Linked DNA regions of Buchnera aphidicola (Macrosiphoniella sanborni). The protein of the gene in region 1 binds, or shares a complex with, the protein of each later gene. Links are inferred from orthologs where the notes say so. Each region holds a gene or a part of one and is shown in the gene's direction. Other genes may lie near its edges.

Evidence for each region.
Region 2: the proteins of secY (region 1) and secA are in contact, whole or in part, in a crystal structure (PDB 3DIN), measured with the Thermotoga maritima proteins. The link is inferred for Buchnera aphidicola (Macrosiphoniella sanborni) from one-to-one orthologs. Residues at the interface, in WP_004081795.1 of Thermotoga maritima: Glu108, Gly109, Glu110, Glu111, Ala236, Glu237, Arg238, Arg239, Ile240, Thr241, Ile242, Gln243, Tyr244, Ala245, Arg246, Arg247, Val248, Thr249, Gly250, Arg251, Arg252, Val253, Tyr254, Gly256, Ala257, Ser258, Thr259, Tyr260, Leu261, Pro262; in WP_004082002.1 of Thermotoga maritima: Glu261, Ala262, Arg263, Lys300, Ala301, Arg302, Thr303, Ile304, Ile305, Leu323, Tyr324, Asp325, Pro326, Val329, Ser330, Tyr333, Ile336, Lys340, Phe345, Val349, Glu363, Phe364, Tyr374, Ser375, Gly376, Gly377, Glu393, Ile395, Thr482, Ser483.

The regions. Positions count from the first base shown.
Region 1 is NZ_CP034864.1:532,681-535,981, reverse strand. The notes cover bases 347-3,301. They hold secY (preprotein translocase subunit SecY), read left to right. Parts: upstream 347-1,141; coding sequence 1,142-2,461; downstream 2,462-3,301. Other genes in these bases: rpsK (30S ribosomal protein S11), read left to right, coding at 3,026-3,301; rpsM (30S ribosomal protein S13), read left to right, coding at 2,643-2,999; rpmJ (50S ribosomal protein L36), read left to right, coding at 2,479-2,595; rplO (50S ribosomal protein L15), read left to right, coding at 703-1,131; rpmD (50S ribosomal protein L30), read left to right, coding at 518-697. Outside these bases: more of rpsE, read left to right, coding at 4-346. UniProt on the Escherichia coli protein: The central subunit of the protein translocation channel SecYEG. Consists of two halves formed by TMs 1-5 and 6-10.
Region 2 is NZ_CP034864.1:208,970-212,509, forward strand. What follows is about bases 324-3,517. They hold secA (preprotein translocase subunit SecA), read left to right. Parts: upstream 324-692; coding sequence 693-3,317; downstream 3,318-3,517. Other genes in these bases: mrcB (penicillin-binding protein 1B), read left to right, coding at 324-549. Outside these bases: more of mrcB, read left to right, coding at 1-323. UniProt on the Escherichia coli protein: Required for protein export, interacts with the SecYEG preprotein conducting channel.

The DNA.
Region 1 (3,301 bases):
ATGATGGTTAATATTGAAAAAAAAAATAATAATGATTTACAAGAAAAGTTAATTACAGTCAATCGTGTTTCAAAGACCGTTAAAGGTGGTCGTGTATTTTCCTTTACTGCATTAACTGTAGTAGGAAATGGAGATGGAAGAGTAGGTTTTGGTTATGGTAAAGCTCGTGAAGTTCCTGCAGCAATTCAGAAGGCTATGGAAAAAGCTAGACGTAATATGATTACGGTACCATTAGTAAATAAAACTTTACAACACGCATTAAAAGGTTCTCATACTGGATCTAATGTGTTTATGAAACCTGCTTCTGATGGAACTGGAATTATTGCAGGTGGAGCTATGCGTGCAGTATTAGAAGTTGCAGGGATACATAATGTTTTAGCTAAAACTTATGGTTCTACTAATCCTATTAATGTAGTTCGTGCAACTATGAATGGTTTAATTAACATGAAATCTCCAGAAATAATAGCTGCAAAGCGAAATAAATGTATAGAAGATATATTAGGATAAAGAATATTTCATGAAAAATATAAAAATTACTCAAATAAAAAGTTCTATTGGTAGATTACCAAAGCATAAAAAAACATTAATTGGATTGGGATTACGTCATATTGGACACACTGTTATACGAGAAAATAAACCATCTATTCAAGGTATGATTAAAAAAATTTCTTATATTTTAAAAATACAAGAGGCATAGAAAAGATGCATTTAAATACTCTTGCACCAGCAAATGGAGCTCGTCGTAATCGAAAAAGATTAGGTCGCGGAATTGGTTCTGGATTTGGAAAAACTTCAGGAAGAGGGCATAAAGGTCAAAAATCTAGATCAGGAAGCAGTATTCGTCGTGGTTTTGAAGGAGGGCAAATGCCTTTATATAGAAGATTGCCTAAATTTGGATTTAATTCGAGAAAAAAAAATATTACTGCAGAAGTTCGTTTATCGGATTTATCTAATTTCACGACAGTGAATCTTGAGATATTAAAAAAAGAAAATATTATTAAAAAAAATATCAAATATGCCAAAATAATTCTTTCAGGAACAATAAATAAATCCTTAATAATTAAAGGTTTACTTGTGACTAAGGGTGCTCGTATTGAAATTGAAAAGTCCGGTGGCAAAGTTGAAGGATGAGCATTGAATAATGGTCAAAAAATTGAAATTAAATTTTAAAAAAACTAAAAAAAAATTTAGTGAATTAAAACATAGAATTATTTTTGTAATAATAGCTCTTATTGTTTTTCGTATCGGTTCTTTTATTCCTATTCCTGGAATTGATACTGTTATTTTGTCTAAAATATTAAATGAACAAAAAGGTACTATTGTTGACATTTTTAACATGTTTTCTGGTGGAGCGCTAAGTCGCGCTTCTATTTTTTCTTTAGGGATTATGCCATATATTTCCGCTTCTATTATCATTCAATTATTAACATTAATATATCCAACTTTATCTGAAATGAAAAAAGAAGGAGAATCTGGACGTCATAAAATCAATCAATATACTAGATACGGGACGTTAATATTATCTGTTTTACAATCCATTGGAATGTCTATAAGTCTTCCTAATCTCCTAGGAACACGTGTGATTATTATTAATCCAGATTTTTCTTTTTATTTAGTTGCAGTTATAAGTTTAGTAACTGGAACTATGTTTTTAATGTGGTTAGGAGAACTAATTACTGAATATGGTATTGGAAATGGTATTTCCATTATTATTTTTATAGGAATTGTAGCAGGTTTACCTTCAGCTATTGGAAATACTATTGAGCAAACTAAAGCAGGAGATTTATCTTTTTTATTATTTTTATCTATTTTATTGGTAATTTTTTTAGTTATTTTTTTTGTAGTATTTATAGAAAGAGGACAAAGAAAAATTATCGTACATTATGCACAACGTCAACAAGGTCGACGTATTTATACTGCACAAAGTACTCATTTACCTTTAAAAGTTAATATGTCTGGTGTTATGCCAGCTATTTTTGCATCTAGTATTGTTTTATTTCCCACAACAATTATATCATGGTGTAAACCAAATAATCAATGGACATGGTTAAAAAATATTGCATTTTATTTGCAACCAAATCAACCTTTATATTTAATTTTATACATATCTACAATAATCTTTTTTTGTTTTTTTTATACTGAATTAATGTTTAATCCTCGTGAAACAGCTGATAATTTAAAAAAATCAGGTGCTTTTATTTCGGGCATTAGACCTGGTGAGCAAACAGCAAAATATATTCATAAAATTATGATGAGATTAACATTAGTTGGATCTTTTTATATTACTTTTATTTGTTTAATTCCAGAATTGATGCGAAGTGCTATGAATGCTCCTTTTTATTTTGGTGGTACTTCACTTTTGATTGTTGTTGTAGTTATTATGGATTTTATATCTCAAGTACAAACATTAATAATGTCTAATCAATACGATTCTATATTAAAAAAAGCTAATTTAAATTAAAATATTTAAGGAAAGATATGAAAGTCAAAGCTTCTGTTAAAATATTGTGTCGAAATTGTAAAATAATAAAAAGAAAAAATGTTGTGAGAGTGATATGTAAAAATGATCCAAAACATAAGCAGCGTCAAGGATAATTTTATGATATTACATATTTTTAAAAAAAATAATAAGGTCTTATAATATGGCACGTATTGCAGGTATTAATATTCCTGAAAATAAGCATACTTTAATTGCATTAACTTCTATATATGGTATTGGAAAAAAACTGTCTAAATTAATTTGTTCTATTTCACAAGTTCCTGAGTCTTCTAAAATTATAGATTTAAATGAAGAACAAATTGAATGTTTAAGAACAAATGTTGCAAAATATGTAATTGAAGGTGATTTAAGAAGAGAAGTAACACTTAATATTAAACGTTTAATTGATTTAAATTGTTATCGCGGTTTACGTCATCGAAGAAGTCTGCCTGTACATGGACAAAGAACTAAAACTAATGCAAGAACTTGTAAAGGTCCACGAAAACCAATAAAAAAATAAATTAGGATAGAAGGTAATATTATATTATGATAAAAAATTCTTTAACTATTCGAACACGCAAGCGTGTTAAAAAACAAATTTTAGATGGTATAGCACATATACATGCATCTTTTAATAACACGATTGTTACTATTACTGATAGACAAGGAAATGCTTTAGGTTGGGCAACATCTGGTGGTTCTGGTTTTAGAGGATCTAGAAAATCTACTCCTTTTGCAGCTCAAGTAGCTGCTGAACGTTGTGCAGAGATAGTTAAAGATTATGGTATAAAAAATTTAGAAGTTATGGTAAAAGGGCCAGGT
Region 2 (3,540 bases), 320 kb from region 1 along the record:
AGATCAGTTATATCAGATAATGGTCAAGTATTTTATCAAACTTTGCCCCAATTAGAACATGTAGAATCTGCTGAAGCTTCTTATTTAACATTATATGCTATGCAACAAGTAGTAAATAATGGTACAGCGAAATCGTTAGGAAAAAATTTTAAAGAATTTTCTTTAGCGGGAAAAACTGGAACTACAAATAATTTGATTGATAATTGGTTTGTAGGAATTGATGGCAAACAAGTAGTTATTACATGGATAGGAAGAGATAATAATGAAACAACTAAATTATATAGTGCTTCTGGAGCAATGAAAATTTATGAAAGATATTTACAATATAAAAAACCAAAACCATTAGTATTAATACCGCCAAAAAACATTAATATGTTTTATGTTGATACATTAGGAAGATTATTTTGTAAAAAAGATCATCAACATCATCGAATAATACCAATATGGAATTTAAAAAATAAAAAAATTTGTGATGCTGATACAGAATTAGAATATTATTCAATAGATAAGAAAAAAAATATTTTATCTTGGTTTAAAAGTTTATTTTAAAAAATATCTTTTTAAGATTATAATCTTATATTTTTTTAGATATTAAATTATATATATATATTTATTATAACACATAATAAATGAATAAAATAAAGAATATCTTTATTATAAATTTAAAAAATTTAAATATGAGAATTTATAGTATGTTAATTAAATTTTTCAATAAAATATTTAGCAATCGCAATAATCGTATACTAAAAAAATTTAAAAAAATAGTATATTCTATTAATCAATTAGAAAAAGATTTTGAAAAATTATCAGATAAAAAATTACAATTACAAACAGATATATTACGATTAAGATTAAAAAAAGGAGAAACTTTAGATAATATATTACCTGAAGCTTTTGCTACAGTTCGAGAGGCAAGTAAACGCGTTTTTAATATGAGACATTTTGATGTACAAATATTAGGAGGTATTGTTTTAAATAAACAATGTGTTGCGGAAATGCGAACAGGTGAAGGAAAAACCTTAACTTCTACACTACCAGCTTATTTAAATGCATTAACTGGAAAAGGTGTACACATAGTAACTATGAATGATTATTTAGCTCGTAGAGATGCCGAACAAAATACTCCTTTATTTAAATTTCTTGGTTTGAAAGTAGGTTTAAATCTATCAGATATGTCTGCTAGTTTAAAAAGAGATGCTTATTTATCTGATATTACATATGGTACTAACAATGAATATGGATTTGATTATTTGCGTGATAATATGGTTTTCTTTCCTGAAGAAAGAGTACAAAGAGAATTAAATTATGCATTAGTAGATGAAGTTGATTCTATTTTAATAGATGAAGCTAGAACACCTTTAATTATTTCGGGACCTGCAGAAGATAGTTCTGAGCTATATCAGGAAATTAATACAATTGTTCCTCATCTAATTGCTCAAACAAAAGAAGATTCAGATATGTTTCATGGGATAGGTCATTTTGTTGTTGATGAGAAATCAAAACAAGTACATTTAACAGAACGAGGATTAATTACAGTTGAAAATTTTTTATTTGATAAAAAATTAATGAAAATAGGAGAATCATTATATTCATCTAATAATATTATATTAATGCATCATGTTTTAGCTGCACTACGTGCTCACAAATTATTTATGCGTAATGTTGATTATCTTGTAAAAGATAATAATGTAATCATCGTAGATGAACATACTGGTCGTGCTGTTCCTGGACGGAGATGGTCAGATGGATTACATCAAGCAATAGAAGCTAAAGAAAATGTGCCTATTAAAAATGAAAATCAAACTTTAGCATCAATAACATTCCAAAATTATTTTCGTTTATATAAGAAAATAGCAGGTATGACAGGAACAGCTGAAACTGAATCTTTTGAATTCAATACTATTTATAATCTTGATACAATTGTAATACCTACAAATAAAAAAATGATACGAAAAGATTTACCTGATTTAGTATTTATTACTGAAAAAGAAAAAAATAATGCTATTATTAAAGATATAAAAAGATGCTTTTCTTTAAAACAACCTGTATTAGTAGGTACAGTTTCTATTGAAAAATCAGAAATTATCTCTAGGGAATTATTAAAATTAAATATTCATCATAATGTTTTAAATGCTAAATTTCATGCTAAAGAAGCAGAGATTATAGCACAAGCAGGAAAATCTAATTCTATTACTATTGCTACTAATATGGCTGGTCGAGGTACAGATATAGTTCTTGGTGGTAATTTAGAGGTGCAATTAAATAAAAATAAAAAACTTTCACTACAAGAGCTTGAAAATATTAAAAGAAAATGGCAGAGAGAACATGATTTTGTTATTTCTATTGGGGGATTACATATCATTGGCACAGAACGTCATGAATCACGGCGTATTGATAATCAGTTAAGAGGTCGGTCTGGTCGTCAAGGAGATAGTGGTTCGTCTCGTTTTTATCTTTCTATGGAAGATCCATTAATGCGCATTTTTGCATCTGATAAAATTATAAATATGATGAAAAAATTAGGATTATCTTTTAATGAATCTATTGAACATCCATGGATAACTAAAGCTATAGAAAATGCACAAAAAAAAGTAGAAAATCGTAATTTTGATATTAGAAAACAATTATTAGAATATGATGATGTCATTAATCAACAACGTCGTGTTATTTACGCTCAACGTAATAAATTAATTGATAGTAAAGATATAAAAATTATGATACATGATATTTTTGAAGATGTTTTAAAAAAAAATATTTCTGTATATATACCAAATAATACTTCTAAAGAAAAATGGAAGATTATTGAATTAGAAAATATATTAAACACTAATTTTCATTTAAAAATAAATATTTTAGAGTGGTTGAATATACAACCTAATTTAAATGATATAGAGTTGGTGATAAAAATAATTGATATTGCACAAAAACAATATGAAAAAAAAGAAACAATCATTGGTTTAAATAATATGCGTATCATAGAAAAAACTATTATGTTACAAACATTAGATACGCTTTGGAAAGAACATTTATCAGCAATAGAATATTTAAGACAAGGCATTCATTTAAGAGGTTATGCACAAAAAGATCCTAAACAGGAATATAAAAGAGAATCTTTTAATATGTTTTCGAACATGTTAGAATTATTAAAAAATGAAGTAGTATTATTTTTGAGTAAAATTGATTTATTTCATGCAAAAAAATATCTTTATCCAAGTAAATATTTTAAAGATTTTTTAGATAATATAAAAATTAGTCGAAATGCAATATGTATTTGTGGTTCAGGTAAAAAATATAAGCATTGTCATGGAAGATTGTAAAATAATATATCTGTAATCATTTTTATTTTAAATTAGTAAAAAAATTATATTTTTGTAAAATATAATTATATAACTTAACTATTATTAAAAATAAAATAAAAAGTAATTTTTGATTTTTAAATAATTATTTTTATATTATATCATAAAGTACATATGTAATTTTAAGTTTTCTAATTTTTTATCTTTAAAATAACAACATCATAAATTCTACTAAAAATTTTCA